Regions from separate parts of the Pantoea sp. CCBC3-3-1 genome, predicted to be linked through region 4. Evidence: predicted binding sites of a transcription regulator. Region 4 holds the regulator's gene; each other region holds the start of a gene.
The links. The regulator PurR, encoded in region 4, represses purine synthesis genes. The targets are predictions, from matches to a motif close to CANGCAAACGTTTGCNTG.

Region 1 (5,012 bases), 1.7 Mb from region 4:
CTATTGCAGAGCTGAACAAGCTGAGCGGGGATTTCAATAGCCTGCTTGATGAAATGTCCGACTGGCAGCGTCATTTGCAGCGGGAGAACGATACGCTCTCTCATCAGGTTCGCCATGATGCCCTGACCGGTTTACCTAACCGTACCGCGTTTGAACAGGAGCTGAATAAACAGCTGAGTAATCCGCTGGCGGCGGGACAGGTGGCCGTGATGTTTATTGATGGCGATCGCTTTAAAGAAGTGAATGACCGCTATGGCCATGCGGCGGGAGATTTGGTTCTGGCCGCTACCGCACAACGTCTGCGGGGACGATTACGCAAGGACGATCTGGTTGCCAGACTCGGCGGTGATGAGTTTGCCGTCCTGCTGTCGTCCATCGACAGCGGCGATCAGGCAGGCCGGGTAGCGGAAAACGTGATTGAAGCCATGCGCGAGCCGATCGCGCTGGAAGATGGAACGCTGGTTACGCAGTCGCTCAGTATTGGCGTGGCGCTGGCAAAAAATCACAGTTCCGGTGAGGCGATGATTGCGCAGGCCGATGCGGCGATGTACCACATCAAAGAACTGGGCGGCGGCTGGTATTTTTCCCCGACTTTTTGGGGCCAGCACGAGCATGGCGTGGTCAGTCGGGATGGCGCCTGAGACCACGCCATGCCTGCCCGGTCAGTTACAGAGCGCGCAATCGCTGCTTTTCACCGCGTTTTCAAAGGCGGGCTGGAATTCGCTACAGTCAAAGTTATAGCCGACCTGACGCTTTAAGGCGCGGCGCATAGTGTGACGATATGCGGTAGGCGTTTGGGAAAACTGCCGACGAAACACGCGGGAAAACGTCTGCTGCGAATCGTAACCATACTGCATAGCAATATCGAAAACCGGCCGCTGCGTCTGGCGTAGCGCTTCGGCCGCCAGCGTCAGACGGCGTTCACGAATGTAATTCCCCAGCGTCTGCCGGGTGACGGTACGAAACATGCGTTGCAGATGCCATTTCGAATAGCCGGATCGAGCGGCAACCTCATCAACAGAAAGCGTTTTATCCAGATTACTTTCAATCCAGTCGGTCAGAGTTTGGATGATCTCATCATGCATACTTTTCTTCTCCCTGGGCCTGGTGGGCGGTTAAGGGTGTTCGCAGTGGCAAATGACATTTCGCCTTCTCAATGGCTGCTGAGTATAATTCCTCAAGTTAACTTGAGGTAAAGGTCAAAATGAAAAAAAGTCGCCATTCGGCAGATAAGCGCGAACTGACGCCCGGCGACGTGGCCGCGCGCTGTGGCGTTGCTGTTTCTGCACTGCATTTTTATGAAAGCAAAGGATTAATTAGCAGCTTTCGCAATTCAGGCAACCAGCGTCGCTATCACCGTGACGTTCTGCGTCGCGTCGCGGTGATCAAAATTGCCCAGCGCATTGGTATTCCGCTGGCGACCATTGGCGAACATCTGATGCAGTTTCCGCCCGGCAAGCGTATGTCGCCAAAAGAGTGGGCAGTACTGACGCAAAAATGGCGGGAAGAGCTGGACGGGCGTATTCGCACGCTCACCCGGCTACGGGACGATCTGGATGGCTGCATTGGTTGTGGCTGTTTATCAATGGAAGACTGCCCGCTGCGTAACCCAGGTGACCAGCTTAGCGAGCGCGGTACCGGCGCCATCCTGCTTGAGCCAGAGCGGGAGTAAAGCTGTCTATACTGATAGCACTTCTCTTACACAAGGACAGGTCATGATTACCGTTCACCATCTGAATAACTCTCGATCTCAACGCGTGCTGTGGATGCTGGAAGAGCTGGAAGTGCCTTATCAAATTAAGCAGTACCAGCGCGAAGCCACGATGCTGGCGCCCGACTCGCTTAAAAAAGTGCATCCTCTGGGGAAATCCCCGGTGATCACCGATGGAAATCGGGTGATTGCCGAATCCGGCGCGATCCTTGAGTACCTTGCCGAACATTATGACGCAGAAAATCGGCTGAAACTTAATGATGAAGATGCGCGCCTTCAGTCTCGTTACTGGCTGCACTATGCCGAAGGATCGCTGATGCCGCTGCTGGTGATGAAGCTGATTTTCGGCCGCATGGGGAAACCGCCGGTGCCGTGGCTGCTGAGGCCGGTTGGCAACGCGTTTGCTAAAGGCGTACAAAAAGCGTGGCTGGATAAACAGCTCGCCACCCACCGCGATTTTATCGAGCAGCATCTGGCCAGCAATGCCTGGTTTGCCGGGCAAACCTTCAGCATTGCTGATGTTCAAATGAGCTTCCCACTACAGGCACTGAGTGCACGCGGTGGCGCAGGCGACAGCCCGGCCATCCAGGCCTGGCTGACTAAGGTGCAAAATCGCGCGGCCTGGCAGCGTGCTTTGCAAAAAGGCGGTGAAGTAAAACTCGACTGAATGCTTTTTGCCTTGCCATCACGCTTTGTTTCATGTCGCTGTAATCGGACCGGCGGTCATAAGAAAGTGCTATTACAGCGGTATGAAACCGCTGGGTAGAGTCAGAGCTGCTTAATATTTCAGCGCGATGTGTCAGGCTTGTGCAAATAGCGGCGATCGGCAGTTGAAAATGCAGGCTTAAAGGCAGGATAATCGTTTGCCTTTCTGAAAAGGCATTATGCGCGTCGCAGTTAAACGTTTGCCTTTTTTCCGATCGCCGCCTCGCATGGAGGATTTTTCGATCAGTGAACAGTGCCACCCAGGATGGTAACGTTGAACCCGATTTGAGCTTCCTGCGTCACGCATCGATAAATCATAAGAAATTCAGGGGATTTTCACTATGTCTACGCCTTCTCAGGCCAGCGGATCGCTGGATGCCTGGTTTAAAATCTCTGCGCGCGGCAGTTCGGTTCGCCAGGAGATTTTAGCGGGCCTCACTACGTTCCTCGCCATGGTCTATTCGGTCATCGTTGTACCCTCCATGCTGGGTAAAGCCGGGTTTCCTCCTACCGCCGTCTTTGTTTCAACCTGTCTGGTAGCCGGTTTCGGATCGCTGGTGATGGGCCTGTGGGCTAATCTGCCGATGGCGATTGGCTGCGCCATCTCTCTGACCGCGTTTACCGCCTTCAGCCTGGTGCTGGGGCAGCACATCAGCGTCCCGGTTGCGCTTGGCGCCGTGTTTTTAATGGGCGTGCTGTTTACGGTAATTTCCGCGACCGGCATTCGTGCGTGGATCCTGCGTAATCTGCCGATGGGCGTGGCGCACGGTACCGGCGTCGGCATCGGGCTGTTTCTGCTGCTGATTGCGGCTGATGGTGTTGGCCTGGTGGTTAAAAATCCGGCGCCAGGTTTGCCGGTGGCGCTGGGCGACTTCGCGTCGTTTCCGGTCATGATGTCGCTGCTGGGTCTGGCAGTAATTTTTGGCCTGGAAAAGCTGCGCGTGCCGGGCGGGATTCTGCTAACGATTATCGCAATTTCCGCACTGGGCCTGATTTTCGATCCGGCAGTAAAATACCAGGGCCTGTTTGCCATGCCTTCACTGAAAGATGCGCAGGGGAATTCACTGCTGTTTAGTCTGGATATTTTGGGCGCGTTGAAACCGGCCGTATTGCCAAGCGTTCTGGCGCTGGTCATGACCGCGGTGTTTGATGCGACCGGCACAATCCGTGCGGTTGCCGGGCAGGCCGACCTGCTGGATAAAGACAACCAGATTATTAACGGCGGCAAGGCGCTGACCACCGACTCGGTAAGCAGCATCTTCTCGGGTCTGGTTGGCGCGTCACCGGCGGCGGTCTATATCGAATCGGCGGCGGGAACGGCGGCGGGCGGTAAGACCGGCCTGACGGCGATTGTGGTTGGCGTGCTGTTCCTGTTGATCCTGTTCCTGTCGCCGCTGGCTTACCTGGTACCGGGTTACGCTACCGCACCTGCGCTGATGTACGTCGGCCTGCTGATGCTGAGTAACGTATCGAAAATCGACTTCAGCGACTTTGTCGATGCGATGTCGGGCCTGCTGGCTGCGGTATTTATCGTGCTAACCTGTAACATCGTTACCGGCATCATGCTCGGTTTCGGCTCGCTGGTGATTGGCCGTATTTTTGCCGGTGAGTGGCGCAAGCTCAACGTGGGGACTGTCGTTATCGCCATTGCGCTGGTGGCGTTTTACGCGGGCGGCTGGGCTATCTGATTTAACGTTAAGGCCGGTGCCAGCCGGCCTTTGTTCTAAATTTCCCTCTTTAATTGCCGATAACGCACTTCAGGTTTTTCAACCCTATCCGTTTTTGTTTACTATCAGAGAAGAGTGTTCACTCTTAAGCCGGAACTTTTGTTGCTATCTGGAAGCTATGTAAGGACAACATGGAAATCTTTTTTACTATTCTGATCCTGACGCTGGTGGTTTCGCTCTCCGGCGTTGCCGCCCGCATTATCCCTTTTCAAATCCCTCTGCCGCTGGTACAGATCGCCATGGGCGCCTTGCTCGCCTGGCCGACGTTTGGCCTGCATGTCGATTTTGACCCGGAGCTGTTCCTGGTGCTGTTTATCCCGCCGCTGCTGTTTGCCGACGGCTGGAAAACGCCGACCAGTGAATTCCTGAACCACGGTCGGGAAATCATCGGTCTTGCGCTGGTGCTGGTGCTGATTACCGTTGTCGGTATTGGCTACCTGATCTACTGGCTGGTGCCGGGCATTCCGCTGCTGCCTGCTTTTGCGCTGGCTGCCGTGCTGTCGCCAACCGATGCCGTGGCGCTGTCCGGCATCGTGGGGGAAGGGCGTATTCCCAAGAAGATCATGTCGATTCTGCAAGGCGAGGCGCTGATGAACGATGCGTCTGGTCTGGTTTCGTTGAAATTTGCCGTCGCTGTCGCGATGGGAACCATGGTTTTCACCGTTTCTGGTGCCTCGCTGGAGTTTGTGAAAGTGGCCGTCGGCGGCCTGCTGGCGGGTATCGCCATCTGCTGGCTGTACGGCAAATCGCTGCGTTTGCTCAGCCGCTGGAGCGGTGACGATCCCGCTACGCAAACCGTTCTGCTGCTGCTGCTGCCGTTTGCGTCTTACCTGATTGCCGAACATATTGGCGTGTCCGGTATCCTTGCC
Region 2 (5,012 bases), 1.7 Mb from region 4:
TTCGGCATCGGGTTATGGTAGCTTAAGTCTCAGGAAAAAGAGGCAGCCCGCACGGCGGAACCTGTCCGTGGCACATATACTGATTAAAGATTACCCTCCGGTTGCCGAGGGAATGAAAAGGGTCTGTCATGAAAAAGATTGATGCAATTATCAAACCATTCAAACTCGACGACGTGCGTGAAGCGCTGGCCGAAGTCGGGATTACCGGTATGACCGTTACTGAAGTGAAAGGTTTTGGTCGTCAGAAAGGTCATACTGAGCTTTACCGCGGTGCGGAGTATATGGTCGACTTTCTGCCGAAGGTAAAAATCGAGATCGTGATTGCTGATGACATCGTTGATACCTGTGTTGAAACCATCATGAGAACAGCACAAACCGGTAAAATCGGCGACGGTAAAATTTTCGTCTTTGACGTGGCGCGCGTGGTGCGTATCCGTACTGGCGAAGAAGACGAAGAAGCCATCTGATTTTCTTGTGCCTGCACTATCTTATGAATATCAAAGGGGCGACTGTCGCAAAACAGTCGCCCCTTTTTGTCTGAGTAAGCCTGCTAAGTTTCAGGCTGCATCATGCCATATCATCAAATCACCTTATGCGGCCCAAACACTTCGTAGTGAACGCGTTCCGCCTCAATGCCCATTTGCAGCAGCTGCCCGGCGATATGCTGCATAAATCCCAACGGTCCGCAGAGATAGTAATGCATGTCAGGATCGCTGAGCTTGCTTTCGATCGGTAACAGATCCATCACGCCCGCGCTGTCAAAACGGCCCGTATCCTGCGGCAGCGGCTCTTTGTACCAGATATGCTGAGTAAAATGCGCCAGGCGGCGACCGGAAGCGGCCACCTCTTCAGCAAAAGCGTGCCGTTTGCCGTTATCAGCTGCATGGAACCATTGCACAGGCGCGGGATGGTTTTGCGCAGCCAGCACGTCAAGCATCGCCAGCATGGGCGTCTGACCCACGCCTGCGGAAATCAAGGTGACCGGCGTTTTCGGCTCAACAGTGAGGAAAAAGTCACCCGCCGGAGCAGCCAGATGCACTTCGTCACCGGGTTGAGCATGCTGATGCAGCCAGCCTGAAACCGTCCCGCCTGGCTCATGACGCACGGCAATACGGTAATCCCTGCCGTTCGGTGCTCGAGTCAGTGAGTACTGACGAATTTCCTGATTAGCAAAGCTTTTATCGCGTAACCAGACGCCCAGATACTGGCCAGCCTGATAGTCGGCGACAGGCTGTCCATCAACCGGGCTGAGCAAAAAGCTTTTAATCACCTCGCTTTGCGGCGTGATTTCAGCAATGCGGAAAGCGCGTGGCGAGCGCCATCCTCCCACTTTGCTTTCCGCCGCCTGATAAATTTCTTCTTCCCGTTGGATAAACACGCCTGCCAGAACGCCGTAAGCTTTGCCCCACGCGTCCAGCACTTCCTGGCCCGGGCTGAGCATTTCATCCAGCGTCGCCAGAAGATGCTGGCCCACAATCTGATATTGCTCGGGTTGAATGGCAAAGCTGGTATGTTTCTGCGCGATTTTCTCCACCGCAGGCAGTAATACGGCAAGATTTTCAATATTACCCGCATAGGCGCAAATGGCGTTAAACAACGCTTCCCGCTGATTACCATTGCGCTGGTTACTCATATTGAAAATCTCTTTCAGCTCGGGATTGTGCGCGAACATGCGGTCGTAAAAATGAGCGGTAAGGCGAGGGCCTGTCGCCAGCAGGGCAGGGATGGTGGCTTTAATCGTGGCGATGGTTTGGGCATCTAACATGGCGTGCTCCTGAGGAAAATTTAAAACATGCATTTTAAATGCATCTTATAGCAGCTGCGGCCAGTTTGTAAATATCCCTCTTTGACATAAGGGCATCTTTCACCACGGGCGCTGTGTAAAAGTGAAAAAATCACATCCGGATGATGAGGAAATATCCGATCGCGGAATCATGTAAAATTATTGAACAACCCACGCCAGTGCTGAAGCCAATCGTTTGCGTAAAAAGGGTGTTTTCCGGCTATCCCTTAACGGGTAAAACAGTTTACACTGTTGGCCTTCGCCCAAACGGGCCGTTCAATGCCGAATATTTAGTTAGCTGAGTCAGGAGAAGCGGATGTTAAAGCGTGATATGAATATTGCCGATTATGATGCCGAGTTATGGCAGGCAATGGAGCAGGAAAAAGTGCGTCAGGAAGAGCACATCGAACTGATTGCTTCAGAAAACTACACCAGTCCGCGTGTTATGCAGGCGCAGGGGTCTCAGCTGACCAACAAATATGCCGAAGGGTATCCGGGCAAGCGTTATTACGGCGGCTGTGAATATGTTGATATCGTTGAGCAACTGGCTATCGATCGTGCCAAAGAGCTGTTCGGTGCCGATTACGCTAACGTGCAGCCACATTCTGGCTCGCAGGCCAACTTTGCCGTTTATACCGCGCTGCTACAGCCGGGCGACACCATTCTGGGGATGAACCTGGCGCACGGTGGCCACCTGACCCACGGTTCTCCGGTAAACCTGTCCGGCAAACTGTATAACGTTGTGCCTTACGGTATCGACGAAACCGGCAAAATCGATTACGACGATCTGGCTGCACAGGCGCAGAAGCATAAGCCGAAAATGATTATCGGTGGTTTCTCTGCTTACTCAGGCATCTGTGACTGGGCAAAAATGCGTGAAATCGCTGACAGCATCGGCGCTTACCTGTTTGTCGATATGGCGCACGTTGCGGGTCTGATCGCCGCAGACGTTTATCCTAACCCGCTGCCACACGCACACATCGTGACCACGACCACGCACAAAACGCTGGCTGGTCCACGCGGCGGCCTGATCCTGGCGAAGGGCGGCGACGAAGATCTGTATAAAAAACTGAACTCTGCTGTTTTCCCTGGCGGCCAGGGCGGCCCGCTGATGCACGTTATCGCCGGTAAAGCGGTCGCGTTAAAAGAAGCGATGGAGCCTGAGTTTAAGGTTTACCAGCAGCAGGTTGCTAAAAACGCCAAAGCGATGGTGGAAGTTTTCCTGGAGCGCGGTTACAAAGTGGTTTCCGGCGGAACTCATAACCACCTGTTCCTGCTGGATCTGGTTGATAAAAACCTGACCGGTAAAGAAGCTGATGCAGCTCTTGGCCGTGCGAACATTACGGTTAACAAAAACAGCGTACCTAACGATCCGAAAAGCCCGTTTGTGACTTCCGGTATCCGTATCGGTTCGCCTTCCGTGACTCGCCGTGGCTTTAAAGAAGCTGAAGTACGCGAACTGGCTGGCTGGATCGTTGATATTCTTGACAATATCAACGATGAAGCGACCATTGAACGCGTGAAGAAGCAGGTTCTGGAAATCTGCGCACGCTTCCCTGTGTACGCTTAATCATGCCCGATTCCCTGCTATCCGGCAGGGAAGGCAGTGATCAATTAACGGGACTTAACGTCCCGTTAATTGATCTGAGCGCCCGAAAATCTGCACGCTAAATTCGTTTGCCGGAGGGAAAATGGCAATCCGTTCCGCCTGGTGGCTCGGCCTGGGCTACTTCACCTACTTTTTTGCCTACGGCGTCTGGCTACCGTTCTGGGCTGTCTGGCTAAAGGGCTCAGGGCTTGATGCAGAAAAAATCGGCCTGTTGTTAGGCGTGGGCATGGTCTCTCGTTTTATCGGTAGCTTGCTGATCGCTTCCCGCATTACTCATCCTTCCCGTCTGATTACCGCCCTACGTCTGCTGGCGTTATTATCGCTATTATTCACGCTGGGTTTCTTTATCCAGGCCTCCTGGATTTGGCTGCTGCTGGTGATGATCGGTTTTAACCTGCTTTTTTCACCCCTGGTGCCGCTGAGCGATGCGCTGGCAGCCACATGGCAGCGGCAGATTGCTATGGCATATGGCCCGGTCAGGCTGTGGGGATCGCTGGCGTTTGTTATCAGTTCCGCGCTGACGGGCGCGCTGGTCAGTGCCTTCTCTTATCAGGCAATCCTCATTATGCTTTGCATTGGCGTGGGCGCGATGGCGGCCGGCATGCTGCTGCGTCCTTCGGTTATGCCGCAAGGTGATGAACGGGAAAGCAAAAAAGCGGGCTGGCCGGAGTGGAAGCAGCTGCTTCAGGAAAATGCCGTCTGGCGGTTTTTACTCTGCGTTACCCTGATGCAGGGCGCACATGCGGCCTATTATGGCTTCAGCGCCATCTGGTGGCAGGAGGCTGGCTATTCCGCCAGCATCGTCGGCTATCTTTGGTCGCTGGGCGTGGTGGCAGAAATCGTCGTATTTGCCGCAAGCAATCGCTTATTCCGCCGCTGGACCGCGCGCGATCTTCTGCTGCTTTCAGGTGTTTGCGCAATCGTCCGCTGGAGCCTGCTTGCTTCAACCACGTCACTGCCCTGGCTGGTGGTAGGGCAGATCCTTCACTGCGGCAGCTTCACCATTTGCCATCTGGCCGCGATGCGCTTTATTGCTGCACGGCAAGGGGGCGAGGTTATTCGCTTGCAGTCTGCCTATTCAGCGCTGGCAATGGGCGGCGGTATTGCGGTGATGACGATGGTGTGCGGCGTCCTGTTTCAGCATTTGCATGGCAACGTGTTCTGGGTGATGGCAGCGCTGGTGGTGCCCGCCTTGCTGCTGCGTCCCAAGTTGCAACCTTCAGGACTCCAGCAGTAGCCTGATACGCTGTTGCTGATGGGGCTGCAATGGCAGCTCGGCATGGATTAACGGCGGCGAATAGAGCGGCAGAGGCGTGGCGTAAGGCGTAATAACCAGCGCCACGCCTTTTGGCGCGCTGTTGCTTTGGTACTCTGCCACGTCAAGATACTTGATATTCAGAGGCAGCAGCGTCAGCTCTCTCAGCTGCTGTTCTACCTCCTTTTCCAGTGCAGCATCTTTTCCTGTCAGTAAAAGAATTTGCTTCTCCTGCAAAACATTTTCCTGCATCAGCCACGCGCCAAAAAGGATCGCAATCAGGCCGAGTTCTTCCGGTGAAAACGTCAGGTTGTAGCGCTGTTCAAAAGCCTTTACTGCTGCCTGAGTGGTGCGCAGTAATTTGG
Region 3 (5,012 bases), 2.0 Mb from region 4:
ACAGCATCCGCTACCACGTTGCCAACTATCAGCCGATGCCGGTGGCCAGAATGTTTAAAGCTGCTGACGCCGCGCCAATGACCTCCGCCGCGCAGACCTACGAGCAGCAGAGTATTCATTTTGACGATCAGGTTGATGTGGTGTTTGAGCTGAAACGTAATCCGTAGCAGCTTGTACGACAGCTGTACCAAAGGGCCATCCGGCCCTTTAATTTTATTCGCTTTGACGCAGTACGCGATGCCCGTGTGCAATCAGCGCATCGGTCACTTTACGCATCAGGCGGCTTTCCGGGGCAAAGCGGTGCCAGTAAAGCATACGGCGCTGAAACAGGCCCGGTGTTAAATCGATCAGATCGCCTTCCGCCAGCTCGCGTTCAATTTGCAGATGCGGGATCATACAGCAGGTTGTTCCCTGCCGCGCCAGCTGCACAAAAGCCTCTGAAGAGTTGACGATATGGCAGGGCACGCTACCCGGCGACAGATCGAAATTCTGCTGTAAAAAAGCCTGATGCATATCATCAAGATGATCAAAAGCGACCGCTGGCGCTTTCAGCAGCGCAGAGCGCGTCACGCCATTCGGGAAATAGCGGGCAGCAAACTCTTTTGAACCCACAAAGAGATAATCCAGCGCCCCTAACCGATCGACGAGGCAGCTAGGCAGCGGCTGAGGCTGGATACTGACCGCGCCGACAACTTCACCACGACGCAGCCGTTCCTGGGTACGGCTTTCGTCTTCTACCTGTAAATTAAGGCGCACGGGAGAATCCGTCAGGACGGTTTTCAGCGCGGGCAGCAGCCAGGTTGCCAGACTGTCGGCATTGACCGCCAGCGACAGCAGCAAAGGCGTCGTACCGCTGTTCTCGTCGCCCAGCCATTCTTCTTCCAGCAGCTCGACCTGATGCAGTAAGGCCAGCAATTTTTGTCCCTGCTCAGTAGGGCGGGGGGGAACGGTACGTACCAGCAACGGCTGGCCGAACATATTTTCCAACTGTTTGATGCGTTGGGAAACGGCCGACTGAGTAATACAAAGCTTTTGCGCTGCACGTTCAAAACCGCGCTCGCGGATCACTGCATCCAGCGCCTGAAGCGTTCGATAATCCGGGCGTTTCATTGTTCGTTTAACTCTCTTTCAGGTGTGAAGTTTGCACTATGCCACATTTTTGTCATTTTGCCCTGTGCAATGAAGCGTTTATCCCACAAGGCTGCGAGCTGGCTTCCAGACTGTCAACAAATCCGCCGTGAACAGGGATTTTTTTTGGGTGGTTGTTTTATACTACCGCCACACAACAGCAGCACGGATTTTAAATTTACCATGACGCAGGATGAACTGAAAAAAGCCGTTGGTTGGGCCGCTCTGCAATACGTTCAACCCGGCACCATCGTTGGTGTGGGTACCGGCTCTACCGCCGCGCACTTCATTGATGCTCTGGGATCGATGAAACAGCAAATTGAAGGGGCGGTATCCAGTTCGGACGCCTCAACATTGCGGTTGAAAAGCCTGGGGATCCCCGTTTTCGATCTGAATGAGGTCGATTCCCTGTCGGTCTATGTTGATGGTGCCGACGAAATCAACGGCTTTATGCAGATGATCAAAGGCGGTGGCGCAGCCCTGACCCGTGAAAAAATCATTGCTGCGGTTGCAGATAAATTTGTCTGTATCGCCGATGAATCCAAGCAGGTCGACGTGCTTGGCAAGTTCCCGCTGCCGGTAGAGGTTATTCCGATGGCGCGTAGCTTCGTCGCGCGAGAACTGGTGAAGTTGGGCGGTCTGCCCGAGTACCGTCAGCAGGTCGTTACCGATAACGGCAATGTCATCCTGGACGTGCATAATTTACATATACTGGATGCCGTCGCGCTGGAAAAGGCGATCAATGCTCTGCCTGGGGTGGTTACCGTTGGCTTGTTCGCCACCCGTTCTGCGGATATCGCATTGATTGGCACCGCCAGCGGCGTAAAAACCATACAAAAATGATCTTACCGGCGCGATGGCCGCGTCGGTTAATTTTTAATAAAAAACATCTTTTATTTTACAGGCCAAATTCGGTGACTTATGTCACATAATTTTCTCAGACAGGGCGATCCTGCTGATGAAGGTCTGCGCATCGTGATTATCTGTTGATTTAGAGGGATGCTTTTCTCCGCAGTACTGCACCCCAGGCAATCGTTTGTATTGCCGCGCGCGTAAATTTTGATATTTTGACAGAAGGCTGGCTTATTACCCACGGGGTAACCAGCCACTTCTGAAGTCTGCTAAATAGGGTCGGGAAATGGCAAAAGTATCACTGGAGAAAGACAAGATTAAGTTCCTGTTGGTCGAAGGCGTGCATCAGAGCGCGGTAGAGAATCTGCGGGCGTCTGGCTATACCAACATCGAATTTCACAAGGGTGCACTGGACAGCGAAACGCTGAAAGAGTCCATCCGCGACGCGCATTTTATCGGCATTCGCTCGCGTACTCATCTCACCGAAGACATTTTTGCGGCGGCTGAGAAGCTGGTAGCGGTAGGCTGTTTCTGCATCGGAACCAATCAGGTCGATCTGAACGCCGCGGCTAAGCGAGGAATTCCGGTCTTTAACGCGCCTTTCTCCAATACCCGATCCGTGGCTGAACTGGTTATCGGCGAACTGCTGCTGATGCTGCGCGGCGTGCCTGCGGCGAATGCCAAAGCGCATCGCGGCATCTGGAACAAACTGGCCGTTGGGTCTTATGAAGCTCGCGGCAAAAAGCTGGGCATCATTGGCTACGGCCATATCGGTATGCAGCTGGGCGTGCTGGCAGAAAGCTTAGGTATGCATGTCTATTTCTACGATATCGAAAGCAAGCTGCCGTTGGGTAATGCAACGCAGGTGCGCTACCTGTCAGAACTGCTGAATATGAGCGACGTCGTCAGCCTGCACGTGCCGGAAACGGCTTCAACGCAGAATATGATGGGTGCTGAAGAGCTGGCCATGATGAAACCGGGCTCGCTGCTTATTAACGCCTCCCGCGGCACCGTGGTCGATATCCCTGCGCTGTGCAAAGTGCTGGCTGATAAGCATCTGGCGGGCGCGGCGATTGACGTGTTCCCGGAAGAGCCTGCCACAAACAGCGACCCGTTCAATTCACCGCTGTGTGAATTCGACAACGTGATCCTGACGCCGCATATCGGTGGCTCGACTCAGGAAGCACAGGAAAATATCGGTATTGAAGTGGCCGGTAAGCTGGCGAAATACTCTGATAATGGTTCAACGCTGTCTGCGGTGAACTTCCCGGAAGTTTCCCTGCCGATGCATGGCCAGCAAAGCCGCCTGCTGCACATCCACGAGAACCGTCCGGGCGTTCTGACCGCCATCAACAACATATTCGCCGGTCAGGGCGTCAACATCGCGGCACAGTACCTGCAAACCACGCCGCAGATGGGCTATGTCGTGATTGATATTGATGCGCCTCAGGATGTAGCAAACACCGCGCTACAGCTAATGAAGGCCATTCCGGGAACCATCCGCGCACGTCTGCTCTACTAACTGCCTGCGTGAGGAGAAGCGATTCTCCTCACCTTTACCACTGCCACAGTTTTGACGGCGTGATTATCGCTTTCAGCGGGACGTCCCAATCGGCCACTGGCAGTGCCTCAACCTGCTGGCAGTCATGCGCCAGGCCAATCGGCAAAACATTATGCTGCTGCCAGTTTTGCAGCGTACGATCGTAAAATCCGCCCCCCATGCCCAGTCGCTGTCCTTGATTGTCAAAAGCGACCAGCGGCACCATCAACACATCCAGCTCGCTCAACGTTGCCAGATTGCGAATATCTAACGGCGGTTCAGGAATGCCCAGACGATTTGGCGTAAGCACGGTATCAGTATCGTAACGGAAGAAAAGCAGCTGGCCTTTAGAAAAAGGATGCAGCACCGGCAGATAAACCCGCTGATTATGTTGCCAGAATTTAGCAATCAGCGGCCGTGTGTTCAGCTCGCCATCGAAAGAGAGAAAGAGAGCGATTTTTTTGGCCTGCTGGATGGGGGGGAAATTTAGGGCGTGTTCGGCAACATGGATGGCAGCCTGCTGCTGTTGCTCTGACGTTAATCCACGACGCAAGTGACGTACGTGAGTGCGGATATCCTGCCGGTCAAGAAGGCTGGGGTTCATAGGTTTTACCGTATCAGTTAAGCAAAAAGGCGCGTCAGGGCTATCGCGTTAACAAGCTGAAACCACGACAAACAGCCTGTAGTTTTACACTAACAGAGAAGGATATTGCCATACGGTAAGGGGAATTTCGACCCTCAGGGTGAGAGCTGATAACCGGGGGGAATAATGCAAGGTAAAGAAGGGAATCTCCGAGATGCCGCCGCAGGCTGTAACCCTTGAACCCTTGGTTCAAGGTGAATGTACCGTCGCTACCATCAGGCTTCTCGGACGGACCGAGCATGCTCACAGGTAGCAGAGCGCCACACTCTGTTTGGTATGAAATATCGGCTCAGGGGACTGGCCCGCTTGCAAACATCTCAGAGAATTTTTTACTTCACCGTCACTGTATCACAGATAACGCTGATGTGTTATTCGAATTGGGCTCCGGTTCGCTCCGTAATGCGACCTTGTTCAAGCAGTGCCTGCTCGATGGTCTGCTGAAGCATCCGGATACGCTGCTCCATGTTACTGGCATAATCGCGGGTTTTCATTTTTTCCTGCGCCAGTTCATGACAAATATTCAGTGCAGCGATAAACACCAATTGTTCGGTATTGGTGACTCTAGTGCGAACTTTCAGATCCTGCAACCGCTGATTAAGGTCTTCGGCAGCCAGATTCAGCGCATCTTGCTGTTCAGGCGGACAATTCACTCTTAAAGAACGGCCAAAAATTTGGATATCTACGGGCTGTGCAGACATAAAACCATCCTGACTGATTACTTCGCCGCCAATCTCCCTTACTGCTCAAAGGCTTGGGAGCGGCGCAACTATAACTACCCCTGGCAGAAGAAACAACCCCTTTCTGGAATCAAAGAGGCACCTGGTGGTAGCATAACACGAACTTATCCAG
Region 4 (5,012 bases):
CAACGGTGTGGTAATCAGCGTAGACACAATCAGGCTTGCAACAAAACATAACCCCAGTTGTAACGTATTTTGCAGCGCTGCTGCTTTGCCGCTGGCCTGAGGAAACGGCAGTAGCGCATTTGAAACCACAACCGGATAGATAGCACCGTTCGCCAGCGCCATGCCGCAAAACGGCAGCAGCAATGCGTAAGTGGAAGGCTCTTCAACCTGAGCGGCGATAAAAAACGCGCCTACGCTCAGCGCATATATCGCCAGCAGCCACGGCAGCAGCGACGCACCCTCGGTATGTTTCAACAGCGTGCGGCAGCCATAGCCGCCAACCAGAAACGCCAGCGTCTGCGGAACATAGCTCAGGCCGATATCGCCCGGCGTCATGCCCAGTTCGGCGAGGATGAACGGCGAGCCGGTTAGCCAGGCAAAAAAGCTGGCGGAACAGGCGGCATAAATCAGGACGTTTCCGCTCCATACAGGCGACTTAAGCAGAGTGAAAAACCCGATTTTAGCTGCCGCCTTGTCGTCAGCTTTTGGCCTGGCGGGAGAGAGGAAAGCCGTAGCGACTAACAGCACGCAGGCGATCAGCATCAATACCAGAAAAATAGCGCGCCAGGAAAAATGGTTCAGCAGCCAGGCACCTAATAGCGGGGCCAGCGCCGGGGAGAGCGCAACCAGCGGCATGATGGAAGCAAAAACGCGGTTTGCAGCGGATGCCGGATAGCGATCGACAACCAGGGCCTGCCAGGTAACAGCCGCTGCACAAATGCCTACGGCTTGCAAAAAGCGTAATACCAGCAGCACGGTAGCAGATTCAACCCACCACATCGCCAGGCAGCTTACGGCGAAAAGCGACAATCCCATCAGCAGCACAGGTTTACGGCCAATTCGGTCTGAAAGCGGGCCCCAGATAAGCTGTGCCAGCGCAAAACCCGCCAAAAATATGCTCAGGCTGGCACTAATTGCACCCGGCTGAGTTTGCAGGTCTTGCTGCATTGCACCAAACGCGGGTAAGTACATATCGGTCGCGAGAAAACCTGCCACGCTCAGCAGCGCCAGGTAAATAATAAATCCTTTCGAAGGCATTTTTTGCTCTGTATCCGTTATTACCAAAGAGGCAGGAGTCTAATTGAGTGCCAAAGGGGTTGTGAAACGGTATTATTTGTTTCTTGCGTTCAAAAATATTGCAGGCAGAAAATGTGGTCTGAACATTCACTTGAAGTGGTCGATGCGGTTGCGCGAACCGGCAGCTTTACGGCCGCCGCGGCTGAACTGCACCGTGTTCCGTCGGCTATCAGCTATACCATCCGTCAGCTGGAAGAGTGGCTGGCGGTTCCGCTGTTTGAAAGACGACACCGTGATGTCGCCCTAACCGATGCGGGTAGGGTGTTTATTCAGGAAGGTCGTCTTGTCATCAAAAAAATGCTTGCCACTCGCCGCCAGTGCCAGCAGGTCGCTAACGGCTGGCGTGGTCAGCTGAATATTGCTGTCGATCGCATTGTTAAAGCCGAGCGAACCCGTCAGCTGGTGGTCGATTTTTATCGCCACTTTCCCGATATGGAGCTGCATCTTGCGCATGAGGTTTTTAACGGCGTCTGGGATGCGCTGGCAGATGGTCGGGTAGACGTGGCCATTGGCGCTACCCAGGCGATACCCGTTGGCGGTCGCTTTGCGTTTCGCAATATGGGCGCGTTGAACTGGCGATGTGTGGTACAGGCCGCGCATCCGCTTGCGCAACGGCTGGAACACGTCAGCGAGGACGCGATTCGCGAATGGCCTTCGCTGTTGCTGGAAGATACCTCAAGGGCGCTACCCAAAAGGACGACCTGGACGCTGGATAACCAGCGACGGCTGGTGGTGCCGGACTGGCAGAGTGCGTTTGACTGCTTGCTGGCGGGACTGTGTGTTGGCATGGTGCCGGGCCATCTGGCTCAGCCTTTGTTGCGCAACGGCACGCTACGCGAAATTACCCTGGATCCTGCTTTTCCTGACAGCCCCTGCTGCGTCAGCTGGTCGGAACAACAGGCATCACCGGCGCTGAGCTGGCTGCTGGACTATCTCGGCGAAACGGAAACGCTGAACAGCGAATGGTTGCGGGAAGAGTAAGCGGGCGGAGTGAGAATGAAACGCCGGTTATCTGCATTAAAGCAGATAACCGGCTAAAATCTTAGCGACGGTAATCCATAAACGGGCCGTCAGCGACCGAGCGACGCTCGATCAGCGTTGGATGAACTTCGATGGTCTGGGGCTCTTCGCGCTTGCTGGTGATGCGGTCAAGCAGCATATTGAATGCGGTTGCACCCAGTCGCTCTTTAGGCTGATGCACGGTGGTTAGCGCAGGCGCAAAGTAGCGTGAGTTGCGCACGTTGTCATAACCGATCACCGAAATATCCTGCGGGACACGCAGTCCCATCTCATCTGCTGCGCAAATTGCGCCCATAGCCATAATATCGCCGCCGCAGAATACGGCGGTAGGACGCTGCTTTTGCGCAAGAATTTGCTGCATCGCACGATAGCCGGATTCCGGCTCGAAATCGCCCTGCACCAGCCACTCCTCACGCAGGGTGATGCCCGCTTCTGCCAGCGCTTTCAGAAAACCGGCATGGCGGCCGCCGCCGGTGTTGCGCTCCAGCTGGCCTGGAATGGCACCAATATCGCGATGGCCCCGGTCAATCAGATAGCGCCCAGCCAGATAGCCGCCTTCAAACGCGTTGTCCAGCACGGTGTCGGTAAAATCACCCCGTGATTCGCCCCAGTCCATCACCACCATAGGGATATTACGATGATCTTCCAGCATCTGAATCAGCTCATCGGGATATTCCGAGCACATCACCAGCAGGCCATCGACGCGTTTCTGCGCCATCATTGACAAGTAGGCCTGCTGTTTTTGCAAATCGTTATGCGCATTACCCAGGATCAGGGTATAGCCTTTGGCAAAACAGCTGTTTTCCACCGCTTCAATAATTTCGGCAAAATAGGGCGCTTCGCTGGACGTGGCAAGCAGGCCAATCGTCCGGGTATTGTTCACCTTCAGGCTACGGGCCACGGCGCTGGGGGAATAATGCAATGCTTTGATTGCAGCCCAGACGGCTTCTCGTGTCTCTTCAGCGACGAAGCGGGTTTTATTGATGACGTGGGACACGGTGGTGGTGGAGACACCGGCGCGTTTAGCCACATCTTTAATGGTTGCCATGAAATAGCTACTCCTGCGCCTATCGCAACTTGCTGATAAGCATCTTGTTAAACGTTTGCCTGGTAACAAAGAAACCTGACGTTGGTTGGCGTTTTTTTTGTGGTCCGGATACGTCAGGAAGGAAAAAAAGGCGGTAAAAGCCTGCCGCGGAGCCCGATAAAATCTGGCCTCCTGGCGTGTTGCGCAACAAAAAAAGGATTCTAACAAGGCTGGGGCGAGAAAACGAGATTTTTACGGCCCGACGGGGAAAATCTTTGCCTGTGTTAATGCTTTGTATAACCCGTCGGGCTCGGTTAGCGAATGGTTTTCGGCGTCATTACCCGACGAGCGCCAACGTAGTGACGCTGCCAGTAATCTTCGCTCAAGGCGGTAACCTGAATATCTTTGCCGGTACGCGGTGACTGAATAAATTTGCCATTCCCCAGGTAAACGCCAACATGATCGGCGGTTCCGCGTCCGTTAATCTGGAAGAACACCAGATCGCCTTTCTCCAGCTCATCGCGTTTGATCGACGCCGCGTCACGCAGATGGAACATCTCATTAGCGGTGCGTGGAATTTTAAATTTCACCAAATCTTTATAGGCATACCAGACCAGACCGCTACAGTCGAAGCCGGTTTTAGGCGATGTCCCCCCCCACTGGTAAGGTTTGCCGAGCTGGCCCATGAGTTTGCTCATCGCGGTTTCGCGCGCTTTCTGATAGCGAACACGGTGCGCTTTGCTGAGCTTAAGGGGCGCTGTAGCAGAATTTTCCGTCAGCGATTCAGCCGCTTCCGGGTGGCGTGAGTGACGGCCATAGCGTTTTTTAGGCGGAAGCGCAGCGGTCTGAACGGTTTTCTTTTTAAATTTATACTTCTTCAGGATGGGCGTTCGGGCTTTTTTAGCGGTGACTTCTTTGACTTTTTTCGTGCCGGTTGATTTTACCGGGCGGCGTTTGCGACGATCGTCTTCACGTGCCGCCGTGTTGCTGTCCACTTTATGGTGGCTGGCATTGACGGGAGCATGGGGCGATGCGTGTGCCATATTCAGGAACAGTTGCGCAAAGGCCAGCATGATAAGCGTAATGAGTGAACGCATCGTTACCATTAACAGTTTGTGCTCCCGCCAGCGGCCAGAGCCTGGATAATTAGGGATATCTGCGCCAGGGCAGACAGCTCGGACAATTCTAATCGAACTCATTACCAAAGGGTTAGGCTTTTTTGTTTCAAGAATACATAACACGTAAAAGCTGTAAAAATTAGCCGAATCAGCTGCTTATCTGCGCAGTTTCGCGCGGTTTTTTTCTAAAGTCAGCACACCAGATGGCTGGGAAATGGTATTTTAACGCAGGCCATCGCCTTGTTAGCTGTAAAACCCTGCTGAAAATGACGTTTTCATCAACGGGCCAGACTCGCTACAATTAACAGACATGTAGTTCTTAAAGGAAGCCATTTATGAGTACGATTGAAAAAATTGAGCGCCAGATAGCAGAAAACCCGATTCTGCTGTACATGAAAGGTTCACCAAAACTGCCAAGCTGCGGCTTCTCCGCACAGGCCGTTCAGGCGCTTTCTGCCTGTGGCGAGCGTTTTGCTTACGTGGATATCCTGCAAAATCCTGAAATTCGCGCCGAGCTACCGAAATACGCTAACTGGCCAACCTTCCCGCAGCTGTGGGTTGATGGCGAACTGGTTGGCGGCTGCGACATCATCATCGAAATGTATCAGCGTGGCGAACTGCAGCAGCTGATCAAAGAAACCGCGCAAAAGCATCCTTCTGACGCGGCTGAATAAGTTCATCAGTAAAGAAAAGGGCGGGAAATTGCTTTCCCGCCCTTTTTTATGTCAGTT

Region 1: the regulator PurR is predicted to act here: its motif matches at 2,606-2,623, upstream of EHV07_RS01370 (NCS2 family permease).
Region 2: the regulator PurR is predicted to act here: its motif matches at 1,969-1,986, upstream of glyA (serine hydroxymethyltransferase).
Region 3: the regulator PurR is predicted to act here: its motif matches at 2,154-2,171, upstream of serA (phosphoglycerate dehydrogenase).

Annotation. Positions count from the first base shown of each region.
Region 1 covers NZ_CP034363.1:336,916-341,927, forward strand. The annotation lists gene EHV07_RS01350 (diguanylate cyclase domain-containing protein) at 1-641, shown strand, start outside; gene soxS (superoxide response transcriptional regulator SoxS) at 663-1,085, opposite strand; gene soxR (redox-sensitive transcriptional activator SoxR) at 1,205-1,672, shown strand; gene EHV07_RS01365 (glutathione S-transferase family protein) at 1,716-2,378, shown strand; gene EHV07_RS01370 (NCS2 family permease) at 2,758-4,104, shown strand; gene EHV07_RS01375 (Na+/H+ antiporter) at 4,275-5,012, shown strand, end outside.
Region 2 covers NZ_CP034363.1:3,669,993-3,675,004, reverse strand. The annotation lists gene glnB (nitrogen regulatory protein P-II) at 129-467, shown strand; gene hmpA (NO-inducible flavohemoprotein) at 581-1,765, opposite strand; gene glyA (serine hydroxymethyltransferase) at 2,100-3,353, shown strand; gene EHV07_RS17130 (3-phenylpropionate MFS transporter) at 3,475-4,629, shown strand; gene csiE (stationary phase inducible protein CsiE) at 4,612-5,012, opposite strand, start outside.
Region 3 covers NZ_CP034363.1:4,022,399-4,027,410, reverse strand. The annotation lists gene EHV07_RS18750 (oxidative stress defense protein) at 1-167, shown strand, start outside; gene EHV07_RS18745 (LysR family transcriptional regulator ArgP) at 214-1,110, opposite strand; gene rpiA (ribose-5-phosphate isomerase RpiA) at 1,312-1,971, shown strand; gene serA (phosphoglycerate dehydrogenase) at 2,267-3,502, shown strand; gene EHV07_RS18730 (5-formyltetrahydrofolate cyclo-ligase) at 3,537-4,124, opposite strand; RNA gene ssrS (6S RNA) at 4,306-4,490, opposite strand; gene zapA (cell division protein ZapA) at 4,532-4,861, opposite strand.
Region 4 covers NZ_CP034363.1:2,001,938-2,006,949, forward strand. The annotation lists gene punC (purine nucleoside transporter PunC) at 1-1,077, opposite strand, end outside; gene punR (DNA-binding transcriptional activator PunR) at 1,189-2,097, shown strand; gene purR (HTH-type transcriptional repressor PurR) at 2,159-3,184, opposite strand; gene EHV07_RS09580 (C40 family peptidase) at 3,478-4,260, opposite strand; gene EHV07_RS09585 (Grx4 family monothiol glutaredoxin) at 4,617-4,955, shown strand; gene rnt (ribonuclease T) at 5,011-5,012, opposite strand, start outside.